DNA from 3 places in the Colwellia sp. Bg11-28 genome. Region 1 is predicted to be linked to each of the others. Evidence: predicted binding sites of a transcription regulator. Region 1 holds the regulator's gene; each other region holds the start of a gene.
What was found. Region 1 encodes FliA, which starts transcription of late flagellar genes. Its sites were predicted from a motif close to CTAAAGNTNNNNNNNNNNNNGCCGATA; they were not measured.
Positions count from the first base shown of each region.

Region 2: the regulator FliA is predicted to act here: its motif matches at 2,373-2,399, upstream of CXF79_RS10580 (VC2046/SO_2500 family protein).
Region 3: the regulator FliA is predicted to act here: its motif matches at 3,092-3,118, upstream of CXF79_RS09010 (flagellar protein MotY).

Region 1 covers NZ_PJBA01000004.1:277,305-283,848, reverse strand. Annotated here, with positions in the region: gene CXF79_RS05075 (protein-glutamate methylesterase/protein-glutamine glutaminase) at 1-401, opposite strand, end outside; gene CXF79_RS05070 (chemotaxis protein CheA) at 485-2,629, opposite strand; gene CXF79_RS05065 (protein phosphatase CheZ) at 2,643-3,386, opposite strand; gene cheY (chemotaxis response regulator CheY) at 3,461-3,844, opposite strand; gene CXF79_RS05055 (RNA polymerase sigma factor FliA) at 3,952-4,671, opposite strand; gene CXF79_RS05050 (MinD/ParA family ATP-binding protein) at 4,711-5,553, opposite strand; gene flhF (flagellar biosynthesis protein FlhF) at 5,600-6,544, opposite strand, start outside.
Region 2 covers NZ_PJBA01000006.1:821,291-827,834, forward strand. Annotated here, with positions in the region: gene CXF79_RS10565 (response regulator) at 1-618, shown strand, start outside; gene CXF79_RS10575 (ATP-binding protein) at 1,010-2,296, shown strand; gene CXF79_RS10580 (VC2046/SO_2500 family protein) at 2,439-3,113, shown strand; gene CXF79_RS10585 (YchJ family protein) at 3,133-3,624, opposite strand; gene CXF79_RS10590 (S9 family peptidase) at 3,853-6,312, shown strand; gene CXF79_RS10595 (DUF3379 family protein) at 6,441-6,544, opposite strand, start outside.
Region 3 covers NZ_PJBA01000006.1:464,517-471,060, reverse strand. Annotated here, with positions in the region: gene CXF79_RS09015 (M1 family metallopeptidase) at 50-1,939, opposite strand; gene CXF79_RS09010 (flagellar protein MotY) at 2,130-3,026, opposite strand; gene rnt (ribonuclease T) at 3,256-3,951, shown strand; gene CXF79_RS09000 (peroxiredoxin) at 4,059-4,664, opposite strand; gene CXF79_RS08995 (Grx4 family monothiol glutaredoxin) at 4,818-5,168, opposite strand; gene CXF79_RS08990 (Fe-Mn family superoxide dismutase) at 5,441-6,025, shown strand.

The sequences.
Region 1 (6,544 bases):
TCAGATTTTCTCGCTATTTCTACGACTCGTTGGCGTAATAGGCTACCAGCTTCATCACTATTTTTAGCTATCTCACTAAATTTTTTCGGTAAAAAATCCAATGCCCCGGCATCAAGTGCTTCTAAGGTTGCTTTCGCTCCTTGGTGGGTTAGGGATGAAAACATTAATATTGATGTTGGAGATTGAGCCATAATTTTTCTTACGGCTTCAATGCCATTAAGAATTGGCATTTCGATATCCATCGTAATAACATCTGGTTTAAGCAATAAAGCTTTATCTACTGCTTCTTGACCGTTAACGGCCACATCAATAACGTTTAATTTTGGATCTTTATTAAGGATGTCAGTAACTCTGCGTCTAAAAAAACTAGAATCATCAACAACAAGTACCTTGTAGGCCATTTAATCTCTCTGCTTATGCTATTTATATTTACACTAAATATTCACACTATTGCAATATACTTAAGTGATTTACTTGTGATTCACTAATTTCGCAATCTTTTATTAATCGGTGACTTTTTCGCATAAAATTTAAGCATGTTAGCTATATCTAAAATAAGTGCAATACCACCATCACTTGTGATCGTAGCACCTGCCATCCCTGGTGTTCCATGCAATAACCTATCAAGTGGTTTAATAACAACTTCTTCTTGACCAATTAAGCTATCAACTACAAAACCTACTTGCTGATTACCAAGCTGTACTATAACTACGTGACCTTTATCACGAGACGTTTTAACAAAGTCGCGCACTAACCATTGATCTAGATAAAACAGTGGAATCGCTTTCTCACGAACGATAATGGTTAATTGTCCATCAACACTATTTGTATTTGATAAATCTAGATGAAAAATTTCATTGACTGAAGCGAGGGGTAAAGCAAAGGTTTGTTTACCGACAACAACCATCAATGTAGGCAGTATAGCTAAAGTTAATGGCACTTTGATTTCGAGTATAGTACCAACACCCAATTCTGAGTCAATATTGACAGTACCGTTAAGCTGCGTAATTTTGGTTTTGACAACATCCATACCAACACCACGACCAGAAACTTCTGAAATTTCAGTTTTGGTCGAAAATCCTGGGGCAAAAATAAGACTATAGGCTTCTTTATTCGACATTCTAGCTGCAGATTCTTCATCAAGTACACCGCGGTCAATCGCAATATTTTTCAACTTTTCTGCATCCATTCCTGCACCATCATCTTTTATGGTTAACAGTATATGGTCACCTTCTTGCGAGGCTGAAAGAAGTACCGTACCTTCTCTAGGTTTACCCATGGCTTCTCGAGTATCTGGCGCTTCAATACCATGATCTACTGAGTTTCTAACTAAATGCACCAAAGGATCAGCAAGAGCTTCCACTAAGTTTTTATCTAAATCGGTCTCTTCACCTTCCAAAATCAATGAAATATCTTTGTTCAAGCTACGCGCTAAATCACGTACAACACGCGGGAAGCGACCAAAAACTTTTTTAATTGGCTGCATGCGTGTTTGCATTACAGCGCCTTGCAAGTCAGTCGTTACCGCATCTAAATTGGTTACGGCTTTATTTAGATTTTCGTCGTCAGAAACCAGACCTAAACTTGTTAATCTATTTCTTACTAAAACAAGCTCACCGACCATATTCATAATTTGATCAAGTCGTTTAGTATCCACACGAACCGTTGTTTCACCTTGAGGTGCTGGTGTAGCCGCTGCTTTTTTCGCAATAACTTTTGCTGGTTCTTCTTGTGATTTTTTCTGAGCAGGTTTCTTCTGAGCAACTTTTTTAGGAACCGCTGCCTTTGCTTTTACTTCTTTTTCAGGGGAAGGAGTTGGAATACTAACAGGCTTGTTAGTTACCGAACTTTCAACAGCTTTAGGCGCATTACCTTTACCGTGTAATTCATCTAGTAACTTTTCAAATTCAAGGTCATCAATATCATCACTAGAAGTACTTAGAGCGCTGTTAGTGGAAGCTGCAGCGTCAACTGAAAAAGCACCTTGTCCATGTAATTCATCTAATAGTGATTCAAATTCATCGTCTGAAATCTCATCACTTGCCCCATCAGTACTCGGTGTAGGTGCCGAATAAGGAGCAGGTTCACTAAGATTTGGCGATGCCGAAACACTGCCAGAACCATGTAGTTCGTCTAATAATTTTTCAAATTCATCTTCACTCATTTCATCACTTGAGCTTGATTCTTCATTTGTCGGAGTTGCTTGCTCAATGACTTCAGTCACAGCTGGCGTACTTACATCAGGGTGACTTAGTCGGGCAAGTTCAGCGAGTAGAGTGGCATCTGCAGGAACAAGTGGTTCCTTATTTTGTACCATCACAAACATGTCATTGACAGTATCTAAGGCAGATAAAATGGTGTCCATAAGCTCTGCATTAACAGAGCGTTTTCCGGTACGCAATAAGTCAAATATATTTTCTGCGCCATGACAGACATCGACTAAGTCGCCAAGGCTTAAAAAACCTGCGCCACCTTTAACAGTATGAAAACCACGGAAAATTGAATTCAGTAATTCAGCATTATCTACATCGTTTTCAAGTTCAACTAGTTCTTCTGAGAGCGATTCTAAGATTTCACCCGCTTCAACTAAAAAGTCCTGTAAAATTTCTTCATCTGCTTCAAAAGACATGCAGTAATTCCCCTTAAAATCCTAAACTTGATAAAAGATCATCAACATCATCTTGATCTTCTACTACATCATCTCTGTTCGCTGCATTTACAATTGGTCCCTCAACAAGGTTTTCACCTACTTTAGGATTACTTGGTCCTTGCGTTTTTTCTGCAGACAGGCCAAAAGCTGTCAGCATATTAATTAAACTTTCTTCAACTTCTCTAACTAACTCAATAACTTTTCGAATAACTTGACCTGTTAAGTCTTGAAAGTCTTGTGCCATTAATACATCTGTCATTAAGCTATGAATATGTTGAGTTTCTTTACCGGTATTTTTTAATAAAGTATCGATATCAATGCATAGCGATTTAAACTCTTTCAAGTCCAACTCGTTATTCATCAACTTTGTCCATGAAGGATTGACAGTTGCCACTTGCTCAGCAATGGTATCAACTACGGGAAATATCGCCTCAACGGCATCCATAGTTTTATTTGCGGCTTCTTCTGTTCTCGTAATAACAAAATTCAACCGCTCTTTCGCATCAGGAATATCTGTAGTAGCAAGATCATTTAACCTAGAATCGACTTGAAAATTGGTCAAAGAGTCGTGAAGCTGGCGAGTTAATTTACCAATTTCTGCAAAAAGTTCGGAATTGATTGGATTTTGAATCTCAGCAATAATCGCATCCGCTGCGTCTTGCTCACCAGACTCCAAAAAAGCAACCAAAGATCTTGCTTGCTCTAATGAAATCCGCCCTGTCATAGCTATACTCATGCAAAGTCCTTAATGGAATATTTGTCAACACCTTAATTTAGCTAACAAATTTACTGTTAGCTAAAGCCTTCACATTAAGCTAAGCGTTCAAAAATTTTATCTAGCTTAGTTTTTAATGTTGCGGCTGTAAATGGTTTAACAATATAGCCATTAACACCTGCTTGAGCAGCCATAATGATTTGCTCTTTTTTAGCTTCTGCAGTGATAAGTAGAACGGGGATATGTGAGAGATTAGCATCTGCTCTTATCGCTTTAAGTAAATCGATACCTTGCATACCAGGCATATTCCAATCTGTCACAACAAAATCAAAATCACCACCTTGAAGCATGGGTAACGCAGTATTGCCATCATCAGCTTCTTGAATGTTGGTGAAACCTAAATCACGTAACAAATTTTTAACTATACGTCTCATGGTTGAAAAATCATCAACTACAAGTACTTTCATATTTTTATCCAAGACACTCTCCGGCGAAACATTCAAAATTAATTATTTTTTCTAACATTTTCATTTTACCTAATTAGGTATTTTTTATACTCATTATCACTAGCTTATTCACAGTCTAATTAACTTTGCCAAGATTGCATACGTGCTTTTAAACGATGCATCGCTTGACTATGAATTTGACTTACCCGTGATTCACTCACATCGAGCACTTGCCCGATCTCTCGTAAATTCAATTCTTCATCATAATATAAAGACAGTACTAGAGCTTCTCGTTCCGGTAAAGACTTAATGCATTGAGTTAAGCCTTTTTTAAAAGCTATTCGCTCAATACTTTGATATGGATCATCTCCGATATAGTCATCACTTGGCTTAATAGCATCTTCATTAACACCAAGATCATCAATGCCAAGTATTTTTCCTGTACTTACTTCACTCAATATCTGATGGTAATCTTTCAGTGAAATATCTAATTTTTCAGCAACTTCAACATCAGAAACATCTCGGCCTAATTGTGCTTCAAGTTGCTTTATCGCTTCACTGATCATTCGGCTATTTTTATGAACAGATCGTGGCGTCCAATCACCTCGGCGTATTTCATCAAGCATAGCGCCACGGATTCTGATACCAGCAAATGTTTCAAAGCTTGCGCCTTTAGTGTTATCAAAATTATTTGCCGCTTCAAATAAACCAATCATTCCTGACTGTATCAAGTCATCAACTTGAACACTTGCTGGCAATCTTGCTAAAAGATGATAAGCAATGCGCTTGACTAAAACAGTTTGTTGTTCAAGAAGAGCTGCTTTATCAATTTGATTATTATAGCTATTCACTTTTACCACGTAATGTTACTCTCACTGAAGTAATGCTAAGTTAGTCAGTTAATTAGCCAGTAACTGTTCAATAAAAAATTCTAAGTGCCCTGATGCTTGTTTAGGTATTGGCCATTGGCTAACCTTTTTTGCTAAATCTATATAAGCTAACGAAGCTGGAGATTGCGGATATGCTTCTACTATAACTTGTTGTTTACGAACTGATTTTCTCATATTTTCATCGTATGGGATCACAGCGACTAATTCTATTGCGACATCAAGAAATCTATCGGTTACTTTAGTTAGCTTTGCAAAAAGCTGCTGTCCTTCTTTCGGACTACGCACCATATTGGCAACAACTTTAAATTTAAATACACCATGATCACGGCTCAGTAACTTCATCAGAGCATAACAGTCTGTAATTGAAGTAGGTTCATCACAAACCACCAACATGACATCTTGCGCGGCACGAGTGAAGCTCAAGACCATATCAGAAATGCCAGCAGCCGTATCAACAATCAATACATCAAACTGTGTTTTCATTTCACTGAAAGCTCGAATGAGACCAGCATGTTCAGATGGCGTTAAATCCACCATTGATTGTGAACCAGAAGTTGCAGGAATAATCTTTATGCCAGCAGGACCTTCAATAATAATATCATCAAGTTCACACTCTCCTGACAATACATGAGATAGATTACGCTTAACCCTTAACCCTAACATTACATCGACATTTGCAAGACCTAAATCGGCATCGAGAACTAAAACCCGTTTGCCGAGTTGTCCTAGCGCAATAGCTGTATTCAGCGAGGTATTGGTTTTACCAACACCACCTTTTCCGCCTGACACGGCTACTACTTTAACTTGTTGTAAACCTTGCATCTTTCTTAAGCCGCTCGCTTGATCTATCATTTAATTATTACTTCTAATTATATATATTTAGCTATTAGCCAGAGTCTTATAACGTTGCAGCGGGTGCTACAGGCATCGGCCGTAAAACAGTGACATTATTATTTACTGACTTAGTCGCCATCTTATCTGCAAGGGTAACTAATTTCTCAGCATTTGCAACTTTAATATCTTCCGGAACTCTTTGTCCATCAGTAAGATAACCTATTGGTAAACCATTTTGAATCGAAGTTGTAATTATTTCACCAATACTGATACTTTCGTCAAGTTTAGTATAAATACAACCCGATAATGGTACTTTTTTAAAACGATCTACATTTTCTTGCATGACACCTTGCTGAGTATTAGCCGCTAAGACTAAATAATTTCTAATCCTTACACGAGCATTAGATACTAATGCGGTCAATTGTTCAGCTAAGCGCATGTCTCGTTGTCCCATACCTGCAGTATCGATTAGGATTAATTTCTTCTTCGAATACTGCTGTAATAATATATCTAACGCTTGACTGTCTTTAGCCAGACTCACCTGACAACCAATAATCTTTCCATAGGTTGCTAATTGCTCAAAGCCGGCAATACGGAAAGTATCTGTAGAAATAAGCGCAACTTGATCGCTGCCATGTACTTGGGAAAAGCCTGCTGCAAGTTTGGCAATAGTAGTGGTTTTTCCTACACCGGTAGGGCCGACTAAAGCAACGACTCCGCCACGATTGATTATATCATTCTGTGTAGTATTAATTTGTTGAGAGATAAGTTGTGTTGCTTGTAACCAAGCTTCTTTCTCATGTGATTGCTCAGGAACATATCCTGCAATCTGATCAGCTATTTGTTCATTTAATCCTAAAGCGAGTAATCGATTTACTAATACCGCCCGTTGAGGATCTTTTTGTGCCATATCTTGCCACATTAAACCTGATACTTGATGCTCTAACAATGAACGAATAGAAGCCATTTCTTGCTGCATTTTAGCAAAGTCTTGTGAGGATACTTGAGC
Region 2 (6,544 bases), on a different contig from region 1:
CACGTTAAACAAGAATTTCGTGGTGATACAGTAGCTAAACGAGTAAAGCTTTTCTCTCCTGACCTTATTATTTTAGATGTCATGTTACCCGGTAAAGATGGTTTTGGTGTTTGCCGTGATTTACGCCCAGAATTTAATGGACCCGTGTTAATGCTGACAGCAAAAAGTACTGACTTTGATCAGGTACTTGGCTTAGAAATTGGTGCAGATGATTATGTTATCAAACCCGTTGAACCTCGCGTATTGCTAGCAAGAGTAAACGCCTTGCTACGCCGCGGAGATTTACCTAACCAAAGTGAAGAGAAAGGTGAAATTACTTGTGGTGGTTTATACATCAATAAAGCATCACGTAAAGTGACTTTACAAGATGAAAATGTCGACTTAACTAGTCAAGAATTTGATTTGTTATGGTTACTTGCGGGTAAAGCCGGAGAAGTGCAAAACCGCGATTATATATACAAGGCAGTAATTGGCCGTGAATATGATGGTTTAGACAGAAGTGTAGATGTACGTATTTCTCGTTTACGTAAAAAATTACATGACAGTACAGATACACCCTTTAGAATCAAAACTATTTGGGGCCAAGGTTATTTATTTGTTCCAGATGCATGGAGCTAGCCCTCTAAATTAATGTCACTGTGATGTTATAGTCATTAAAATATCAAGGCTTTGTTTACCTACTCGTAGTAACAAAGCCTTTTTCTTAAGCTTATACCCAAGCTACCTGAAGATGCAGGTTTCAGCTGGAATTAGAAATGCCTTTAGATAAGGCATTGATTGAAGAGAAGGGTTGGTCCCTTGTCGAAATCAATAACGCAGAATAAAGTTTTTCTAAACCAGCCCTGTGGGGACGTCCAAGCAAACCATGCTCTTCGTTGCCTCCTTTTTTAAGGGAGTAACCCTTAATAAAATGAGGCGCCTTGATCATGAATAGCTTAGTCGTCCTGAAACACGCATCTTCAAGTGGTTTGGGTATATTGTTATTACAATCTCTTGATAAGGTACGTCGATGAAATTAGGTCGTTCGTTTTTCAATCTCTATTTCTTTATTATCTCCACATTCATCATTTTTTCTTGGGCACTTGATGAAGTATGGAATTCTTATCTTGAGCAAGACATTGAGTCTTATACGGGTTATAAAACCCTGATGATGGCCACAGGCGATTATGTACAAAAACATCCTAAAGAAGAATGGGAAGAGATAATAGCTGGTGCAGCAGAGCGATGGGAGTTACCTTTAAAGTTAGTGTCTTTAGCTGAAGTGGAAGCTATAGACCACACTGATCACAATGCGTTATCACACTCAAATGCCCATATTTATTATTTTGACGATCAAGTGATGATTCATTATTTACTAAAAGATAGTGATTCAGTCATTACGTTAGGCCCCGCAAAAATGCCAACAAGGCCGCGAGTAAAAGCAACTTACCGTGTAATGATTTTGGCAACCTTTGGTATCGTTATTTTTATTTGGTTATGGCCTATGTCTCGTGATTTAGAACAGCTCAAAAGGGCAACCAGAGATTTTGGTCAAGGGCAATTTGATAGTACGGCACCCGCAGCAAAGTCGACTATGATAGCGCCTATGATCTCCTCATTTAACATGATGGCGGCAAGAATAAAGCGGCTTATTGAAGCACATAAAGAATTAACTAATGCGGTTTCGCATGAGTTAAGAACACCATTAGCACGAACAAAGTTTGCCTTGCAGATGCTCGATACAATCAAAGACGATGAAAAGCGTGCTAAATATCAGAAGCAAATTAGTAATGATGTTTGTGAACTGGAAGAGCTTATCAATGAGATGCTTATTTATGCTGCTTTTGATAATGACAAACCAGCGCTTAATTTTACTAGCACTAATTTAAATGATTTAGTTAAGTTTCAAATAGCCAGTCATGATCAATTTGTAAACTCGATTGAGTTTATTAATAATATGCCTGACAGTTATGTTTGTTGTGACGGGCACTTTATGGACAGAGCGGTGAATAACTTTATCAGTAACGCCATTAAATACGGCAATGATAAAGTGAGAGTGACTCTTTCTATCGAAAACGGACAATGCATAATTTGTGTAGAAGATAATGGCGATGGCGTGTCTGATGAGTTCAAACAAGTTATTTTTGATGCCTTCTCACGTGGGGACCAATCAAGAAACCGTGAAACAGGTGGTTTTGGCCTAGGGTTAGCGATTGTGGCCCGTATTATGGAGTGGCATCAAGGTCATGCCTCTATCGGCGATAGTGAGCTTGGTGGGGCAGCATTTACACTGACTTGGCCCATTAAGATGAGTTAGTTTAACTTATTAAGATAGAGTAATTATTGATTAAATAATTACTCTATAATTTATTTTAAATTTATTGCCTTATTGGCTAAATATTTTTTACATTCAGCCGATAACTTAATTATCAAAGCACCGATAAATAAGTAGATAGGCATTGGCAGTAGAGCTTTCACAGCAGTTTTCAACAAATAACATCTCACAAAGTAATGACGTGATAAAGAACTGTGCTGGGCATTTAGCCACTGACTTTTCATCAACTAACGTTTTACTTCATGAGTTGCAACTTGGTGAACAACTAAATGAAAGTGTTGAACAAACCCGTCGTGCTGATTTTAGTTTGATGTTGGCTATGTTAGCTGAAGATGTACGTGAACAAAGCCAATTTTTGTTACCGAAAACCAAAGAGGTAACACCTGCTGATTTGTCGACTGTTGCTTTGAGAAAACAGTTTAACCTACCCGACGAAGCCGCATTGGCATTAACCACGCCGGAAGATGTTAACCAATTCAATCAAGCGCATACTATTGTAGGTAATGACCTAGCTAATATACATTTAACTAACGCTATGATGCCTAAACCTTTGGCATTTCGTGATGATAAAAAACATATTGAAAGCCAAGTCTTAGAAAATACGAGTTTATTTACTCAACTCAAGCATAAGCAAGCAGCAGAGTTAAGCAAAGCATACAATAACCAGTTACAAGAAGAACAATTAAATTCAGCAACAATTGAAACAGATAAACCACTTAGTCAGTCATTAAACTTTAATGCCAAGGCCTGGTTAGATGGCATTCAACAGTCTTTAGTTAAAGCGCCATTGCTTAACTAAATAAGCGTTATATAAACGTTTAAATACCTATTTGCTTAGCGCAGCAATGTTTAAATTTTTTATTTCTTTTTGCTGACCATGCCGTTGGATAATTGTTGCATGGACAAATTTCATTACGTTTAACCGTCACAATCTCATTGTGTACGGTGATATCGCCATCAATATAGCGCCACTGACCTTGTTCAATAGTGAAGTTTGACTTTTCACGTAATTCACACAAGGTTTGATCAACCACGTAATAGGCTGAAAATTCTACGGTAGTCTCATCGCTTTCATGTATTTTCAATGCCAACCAAATACATTCATCCGCCCACGTTTGAATTTCAGTGACAGACTGCTTCAACCGCTGGGAGGCAGCATAAGTGTCAAAAACATATTGACCATTTTTTGTTGCATAGGCACTAAAGCGCGAGCGCATTAATTGCTCAGGGGTGCTGGGGTGTTTTTGTTGTGTAATATAAAGTTGGCAACAAGCATTAAATGGCAACGACGAACCGCAAGGGCAAAGCATAACAATATGTCCAATGATGATAGTATGTGTAAACCATTATATTTTAACGCAGATAAAGCGCTATTGGTCGTTTTCTTTTACCCTTTGTTGATTTTTTCGATTAGGATATCGGGTTAATTACATGCTCAATAGTTGCCAGTATTAGTGATTAATACCAATCTCATTGGTATAACTTAGCGTCTCCTCATTCATTTTTTAACAACAGAACTCAACAAAAGAATTTATTTTATGAAATTACAATTTATTGCCGCAGCACTTAGCTTTTCATTAGCCGCTTGTAGTAATACTCAACTTAATGAGCAGTTAAATACCAGTGCGCCAGAGAAAATTCAAGGCGCTGTTGCAACCAATGCACAAGCAACGGATATCATCACTTTAGAGCAGATAATGGCAGATCCAGATTGGTTCGGTCGCGCGCCAGAGTCTTGGTATTGGGGAGATGATAGTAGCAGCATCTATTATCAGCAGAAGCAACTAGGTAACCCTCTACGTGATTTGTATGCAGTAAACCTGTTAAATAATAACGAAGCTTCACCAGTCAATTTATCAAGTAAGCATACTGTTTCCTATCAAAACGGAGTGCTGAATAAAACGCGCACTCATAAAGTCTACACTTTTAATGGTGATGTTTTTGTAAAAACGCTGCTCAGTAATACGATAAAACAGCTTACCTTTACCTCAAATGCTGAACGTAATGCACTCTTTTTGAATAATGGAGAGATAGCTTACCAAGTAGGTAATGTTTTTTATGCTCATAATCTACAAACAGGTCAAATTAAAGAGCTGGCCAGTTTAAAAATGTCAGCAAAACCTGCTAGAACTATTGCACCTAAAAGTTACTTAGCAGTAGAGCAGCATAAGTTAATTAACTACATTGCTTTGCAACAACGCAACACTGCGTTAAAGCAAACACAAAAAGAACGTCTAGCTATTGAAAACACAGCAGTTAATGACAGTAAGTTTTATTTTGGTAAAGACAATAGAGTAGCACATGCAAGTTTATCTCCATCAGGCGATAAACTATTGGTGAGTATTACATCAGCAAAATCAAGTCGTGATAAAACAGATATTATGCCTAATTACATTACTAAAGATGGTGTGATTGCTGCTGAAAAAGTCCGTGCTCGCGTTGCGAACAATCGACAATATCAAGAGCAATTGTTCCTGCTTGATTTAGTAACAGGCAAACAACAAGCGTTAAGTTATGACAACTTACCAGGCTTTCGTGATGATGTTTTAGCTAGCGTAAAGTCTGAAAACTTTGCTCGTAAAGGTAAGACATACAAATCAGAAAAAAAAGCACGTAATATTCATGTACTTCAAATGAATAACCCTATTAAGTGGAGTAGCGACGGTCAACACCTAGCCTTAATGTTAGAAGCTTGGGATAACAAAACCCGCTGGTTAACTACGGTTGATTTTACAAAAAATGAATTAGTTACCCAACATAAACTACATGATGATGCCTGGATTAACTGGAGCTTTAATGAGTTTGGTTGGTTAAACGCTAGCAATAAAGCCAGCCTTTACTATTTATCTGAAGAGTCAGGTTATTCTCACTTATATTATAAAGGCCTGAATTCAAAAGCAGTTAAGTTAACGTCTGGTAAGTTTGAAGTAAGCAGTGTTACACCAATGCTTGATAGTCAACGATTTATCTTTAAAGCAAATAAAAAACACCCAGGTATTTATGAAATATACCAAGTTGATTTAGCTAAAAAATTAACTGCGTTGACTAATTTAGGGGGTAAAAATAATTACACCTTGAGTCCTGATGAATCAAAACTGTTAATTGAACATTCTACGGTAACAATGCCGCCAGAGCTTTATGTACAAAGTTTAAAAGCGGGTGATGCAGCACAACGAATTACTCACACAGTATCTGAGCAGTTTCTAGCGATGCCTTGGTCTGCTCCATCTGTTATTGCTATTGCGTCAAGCAAACAAAAAGAGCCGATTTACTCAAAAGTATATTTTCCTAAGAACTTTGATATGACCTCAGAAAAAAATCGTGCGGTAATGTTTACTCATGGTGCCGGTTATCTGCAAAATTCTCATTTAGGTTGGTCAGGTTACTTCCGTGAATTTATGTTCCACTCTATGTTGGTACAACAAGGTTACGTTGTTATTGATATGGATTACCGAGCATCTGCTGGTTACGGACGAGAGTGGCGTACTGCTATTTACCGTCACATGGGTAAACCTGAAGTAGAAGATATGCGTGACGGTGTTAACTGGCTAATTGAAAATGCTAATGTAGATGCAAAACGTGTTGGTACTTATGGTGGTTCTTACGGCGGGTTCTTAACGTTAATGTCAATGTTCACTGACCCTGACTTATTCGCTTCTGGCTCAGCTATTCGTTTAGTCTCTGATTGGGCATATTACAACCATGGTTATACTTCGAATATTTTAAATACACCTGAAGATGATGCTATCGCTTATGAACGTAGTTCGCCTATTTATTTTGCAGAAGGACTGAATAAACCATTATTAATCAATGCGCCTATGGTCGACGACAATGTGTTTTTCGAAGATACTGTTCGTCTAGTGCAACGTTTAATTGAACTTGAAAAGCAAGATTTTGAAACGGCTATTTACCCAGTAGAACCACATGGTTTTGTACAACCTAGCTCTTGGTTAAATGAATACCGTCGTATTTATAAATTATTTGAGAACACCTTATAATTTGAAGTAGGTTTTAATGCGCTAAAATAAAAAAGCCCTGATAGTACTATCAGGGCTTTTTTTATGTGTTAGTGAAGTGTTCACTTTGCTATATTGCGATTAGGTGATGAACCTTGAGGGTAATATAGTTATATAGACCAAGACACGGTATCACTGATACTTTGTTGCCACTGTCCTAAAGACTCATTCTTATCTCCGACAACAATGATATTACTGCGATTAAATTCAAGAG
Region 3 (6,544 bases), on a different contig from region 1:
TCAATGTTTTCACATTGAGCCCCTTTTTCTGTCTCGAGATATTAGTATCTTATTTCAATACACCGTCTACGGTACCTTGGGCTAAACCATGGTAACCTGGACGAGCTTGTTTATACACCTCAACTGCCCACGCTTTGCTTTCTGCATTTTTGGCAAGCTCTTTATATAACGGCACTATCAATTTACGACGACCGATGCTTTTTAGGTACTTAGCCATTGCAGGATAAACCTCTTTGTAATCAGCACGCACTGATAATAGGTACCAAGCATGAGCAATCTCAGCATTACTGCTATTGGTTAAGTCGAAAGCTTTATCCAAATTCACCATACGCTGGTGATCTAAATCTACAGGTAAGTTATTAATAAAGTGCAACCATTCGTGTAATGTCCACTGAGCGGTAGGTAACTGTTCTAACGTTAACTCATCAGTTACTAATTGGTTAATTTGCTTATCGATAACTTTAAAGGCATTTGAAGTAGGCTGCGGCGCATAACTCGGCAAGCCTGCTTTGAAAATCCACTCATTGATTTCATTATCACTAACAATATTAGGGTATTTATCAGTTAAGTTAGCTTTTAAATATTTAACAAAGTTATCCGTACCTAAACTTTGAAATGCATGGCTATCGAAATATTCTAACACGAATGCATCAAAACGCTCACGACCAAACTTTTCTTCTAAGTACATCAAAAATAACTGCCCTTTAACATAAGGTACACCAGAGAAGGCATCATCAGGATCTCGACCTTTTAAATCGATGTATAGCTGAGTATCACTTGCATCAAGTTCGAGTATTTCTGCATTTAGATCTTGTGCGCCCAATGCTTGTTCCATTACTGCGCGGTCCGTACCAAAAACGGCTTCCATAATACGGTTTTCAACATAACTGGTAAAACCTTCGTTTAACCATAAATCACGCCAGCTTTCATTAGTAACTAAGTTTCCTGACCATGAGTGAGCAAGCTCATGAGCAATTAGGTTAACTAAACTTTTGTCACCCGCAACAACGGTTGGTGTGATAAATGAAAGACGTGGATTTTCCATACCACCAAAAGGAAAACTAGGAGGTAACATCAATAAGTCGTAACGACCCCAACGATATTTGCCATACATTTGTTCAGCTTTATCAATCATGGCTTGGGTATCATCAAATTCAGCAACAGCAGCATCTAAAATATAAGATTCAGCATAAATGCCTGTTTGATGGCTCATCGCTTTAAACTCAAGGTCACCCACTCCAATCGCAATTAAATAAGGTGGGATGGCTTGAGGCATTGAAAAGAAATAGTCGCCATCGCGCTCAGTACCCGGTTCGTTATTCGCGCTCATTACCGCCAATAAATCTTTATCGGTAGTTATACGTGCAGTATAAGTCACTCGAACACTTGGTGTATCTTGGATAGGTATCCAAGAACGGGCATGGATTGCTTGGTTTTGACTAAATAGAAAGGGTTTTTCTTTACCAGCAGTTTGTTCAGCTGACAACCATTGTAACCCTGTCGCTTTTTCTGTTGAGTTATAATATACACGAACTTTTTTAGCATTTAATGGTGTATTAATGGTTAGCTTGCTACCTAACACGTCATCGCGTTTAGCTAAATCATAGTTCACCTTTACCCACTGGCCTTGGCTATTTTTTGCCATCACGCGGTGAATAACAAGATCACGTGTATCTAAGATTAATGGCGCTTTATTATCAGTAAACCAATCAAGTGATAACTCTGCAAAACCAGATAACGATTTTTTATCAAAATCAACATTAAGATCAAGATACACATGAGTTGCTTTGACTTGGTCATAATTAGCGTAAGTATACGCATCAGTTAACTTTGACACGTTTGCGTGTTGATGAGTGGCCCCTTCATGGGCCCATGTAACTGGCGCTATAGACACAGTAAAAGTGCTGAGTAAAAAGCAAAGTTTTGAAAAATGTTTCATGACATTTTATACCTTAAAATTAAAAAGTCGTCCCCAAACAGGGCTCAGACAAAAACAGGCCTGTAGATTACTGCGAATCTACAGGCCTGTTCAATATTTTACTTTATATTTTTTACGCGCTCTATTGAGATAGTAGCAAGTATTATTTACAGTACTTTAACAACACCTCAATATAGTAACTTGGGTAAAGTTATGGTTTCTGCATTTGAATGACCACTCTACGGTTTTTTCCTCTCCCTAGCGTGGTGTCATTGGAAGATATATGGCGCTTCTCACCATAACCTTTTGCTTCAATTCGGCTTACTTCAATGCCATTTTCTACAAAATAATCTCTGATTTTAGCGGCGCGGCGTTCTGATAATTTTAAATTAGACCAACGACCACCATAACTATCAGAATAAGCATCAATCAACACCAACTCTAACTCTGGATCTAAACTCAAATATTGACGGATCATCTCGATACGTCTTTGTGATGCTTTAGTGAATTTATCACTACTTGATTGATAGTTAAGTACGGTATAAGCAATATCATCAAAACTATAATTCAATAAATTTCCAACACAACCAACAAAATCTCTATAAGCTTTTTTAAAGCGAGCGGTTGAAAGACCAACAGATATTTTATCTTGTTCGCTATACCAGTCATTATAATAAAAGGTAGGACTCATGCCCTGCTCTAATTCACTTAACATAGTCCAAGCAACTTTTTTCGGCAGACTAGGGTTAAACTGTTTATGTAACTTCATATTCGCTAAGGTACGAGAACCAGTACCTGGCTGCCAATTAGGGGCAACACTGCGAACTTCGGCTAAAGAGTAGTTATCCGGTAACAGCATCATATCTAACTCAAATTCCATATTAAGCTTTCGGCTGGCTTTTGCTGAAAATCGAGCTTCGCCATAGCGAGGGATTTGGTGTGATAATGTGCATTGTAGGCGTGAATCATCAGATAATTGCCATTTAGAGGTATGGATATCTGCGCTATATTGGCGTATGCCGGCTTTTACATCACTAGCTAGCAAACTAGTGACTAAACTAGCTATAACAAGAAAATAAGTACTCATTGATGTGACTATTTTTTTCATAATTATGCACAATATCGATAGCGGTAACAGGACTATTCACTTTTGCCTGTATTGGATATATAGGGTATCGCCCTAAACTCAGATAACTTTAGCATTTTATCGGTTAAAAATCGCTTTACAGAGTAAAAAAATCAATTTAATGACTGATAAGCCATCTTCATTGTCGTTTTTAAATAAACTTTCTGCGATAATAATCGGCATTATTTAAACCTATAATACTTAGTGACTAATGTCTGAATCAAGCTCTATAGATACCCAGCAAAAAAGCAATCCTAATTCTGAAAAAGTAAAAAGCAAATTTTCTCAAAGATTTCGCGGTTACTTTCCCGTTGTTATTGATGTTGAAACAGCCGGTTTTAATTCCCAAACAGATGCCTTACTTGAACTTGCAGCCTCAGTGTTACATTTAGATGAAGACACCGGTGATTTTTCTATCGATGAAACAATACAATTTAACATTGAGCCGTTTGAAGGTGCAAACCTTGAACCTAAAGCGTTGGAATTTACCGGTATAGACCCAACAAATCCGTTACGCGGTGCAGTTGATGAAGATGAAGCACTAAAAGATCTTTTTAAATTGGTTCGAAAGAAAATGAAAGTTGCAGGTTGTCAGCGAGCTATTATTGTTGCGCATAATGCAGCCTTTGATTTAGGCTTTTTAAATGCCGCTACCGAGCGCTGTAAGATTAAACGCAGCCCTTTTCATAGTTTTGTTAGTTTTGACACTACAACGCTTGCCGGTCTTGCGCTAGGGCAAACCGTTTTAGCAAAGGCATGTATCGCTGCAAAAATAGACTTTAACAATAGCGAAGCACATAGTGCTTTATATGATACTGAAAAAACAGCTGAACTATTTTGTCATATCGTTAATAAGTGGCGAGCATTAGGTGGTTGGCCGTTAGCTGTTGAAGAAACAGAAGTCTAACAACTAAACAACAAACTAAAATTTAGATATAAAAAAACCGCTTTCGCGGTTTTTTTTTGCATGTTAGTTAATCAACTTACGCGATTAACTAAAAAAGTCAGGAAAAATTATAACTTATCTGCATTATCAGTAAGGTAAGAAGCAACACCTTCTGGAGAAGCAGTCATACCTTTATCACCTTTGTTCCAACCAGCAGGACAAACTTCGCCATGGTCTTGGTGGAATTGAAGTGCGTCAACCATACGTATCATTTCATCAACATCACGACCTAGTGGTAAATCGTTAATTACTTGGTGACGTACGTTGCCTTCTTCATCAATTAAGAAAGAACCACGGAATGCAACACCAGCTTCTGGATGTTCAACATCGTATGCTTTACAAATTTCATGTTTAGTATCAGCAACTAAAGTGTATTGTACTGGACCAATACCACCGTCATTTACTGGAGTGTTACGCCATGCGTTATGTGAAAATTGTGAATCGATTGAAACACCAATAACTTCTACGCCACGGCTTTTGAATTCTTCCATACGGTGATCAAAAGCTAATAACTCTGATGGACAAACAAAAGTAAAATCTAAAGGATAGAAAAATACTACTGCTTTTTTACCGTTAATTGCTTCGCTTAATGTAAAGCTATCTACAATCTCACCGCTACCCAATACTGCTGCAGCAGTGAAGTCTGGTGCTTGACGACCAACTAATACGCTCATTTTATGCTCCATTTATCTTTATGTTAAAAAAGTTTAATTTTCTGCCAACAAAATTTGTGGCAGATAAATACTCGTTACCAATCAAAATTCATGGTTAAAGCTGAATTTAAAATGGTAACAGGTATATAAAATCAATTAGTTAAGTAATATTTATTATGCGTCTGCTGAACTATCTTCTGCTGATGCATTTTTTGCCGCGGCAGCTTTCACTAAGGTTTGTAATTCACCTTGTTGAAACATTTCCATAATAATATCACAGCCACCTACTAACTCGCCGTCAACCCATAATTGCGGGAAGGTTGGCCAATCAGCATATTTAGGTAATTCTGCACGAATATCAGGGTTCTGTAAAATATCAACATAAGCAAATTTTTCTTCACAAGAAATTAATGCTTGTGATGCTTGTGATGAAAAGCCACAGTTTGGTAATTTAGGAGACCCTTTCATATATAGCAAGATCGTATTTTCGCTAATTTGTTCTTTAATGCGCTCAATTGTATCCATAATACCCTCTCTTAATTAATACTTATTCTATTCTTTTGCACTCAGATACCTTACATATGGAGATAAAAAACAAATTATCAACTCTTTTCAATACAAGGTAATAGAATAAGTACTATTATATAAATAGCTTAGCTATTGATTTTAAAATATATAGCCTTGAAAGTAGCCTTCACAATACCTATATATAAATAATACTTGAGTATTTTACTCAAGTTTATATAAAAACACACCCATTTTTGGTTAAAAATTAGAATTACAATTAGGAGAGTATAATGTCCATTGAATTACCAGCATTACCTTACGAGCAAAACGCATTAGAACCGCACATTTCAGCAGAAACGTTATCATTCCATTACGGAAAGCATCACAATACTTATGTAGTTAAGCTTAATGGCTTAATTGGCGGAACTGAATTTGAAAATAAAAGCTTAGAAGAGATTGTTAAAACGTCTTCAGCTGGAATTTTTAATAATGCAGCACAAATATGGAATCATACTTTTTATTGGAATAGCTTAAGTCCAAACGCTGGTGGTGAACCATCAGGTGATTTATTAGTTGCAATCAATAGTAACTTTGGTTCTTTTGCTGAGTTTAAAGCTAAATTCACTGATAGTGCTATCAACAACTTCGGCTCTAGCTGGACTTGGTTAGTAAAGAATGCCGATGGCAGTTTAGCTATCGTTAATACTTCAAATGCAGCAACACCATTGACTGACGAAGGTGTTACGCCACTTATTACTGTAGATTTATGGGAACATGCTTACTACATTGATTACCGTAACGTAAGACCTGATTACCTTAACGGTTTTTGGGCATTAGCTAACTGGGATTTTGCTCAAGCTAACTTTAGCTCGTAAAGACAAAATTTATGCAGACTTAGCAAAGGTTTCTGATCTTTGTTAGGTCTTCTCTAAACAAAATATTCTACTTAACTGCAAAAACACTCCAGCGTCTTTCTCACTAGCAATATTCAAATGTACAAATCCACCAAAATCACTACTTGATCTAAACAGCTAAACATAAAAGTTCTCTAGCCAATTTATCATCTAGGATCATTTTTTGATTTATACGGGGAGAACGGCATATATTATTTACATTATATTTTCTGATTCTGAAAAACAATCTAAAAATAATTAATAGGTACGCTGAGGTAAATAGACTGAGCCACATTTAAATAAAAATCAACTTATGTATAAAAATTCAGTCTGAAACCCTATTAAACTGGGCTTAATGAAAAAAAACGAATAGTTATTCATTTTATTAATAACCTAACCCCTTAGCCCTCTTCGCATTAGTTTTTATAATGCGAAAGATGCATTTTTTTTAGTTTGTCGAAGTAAATAAAGACTATTATGATGGTTTTGTTTTCTGAGTTA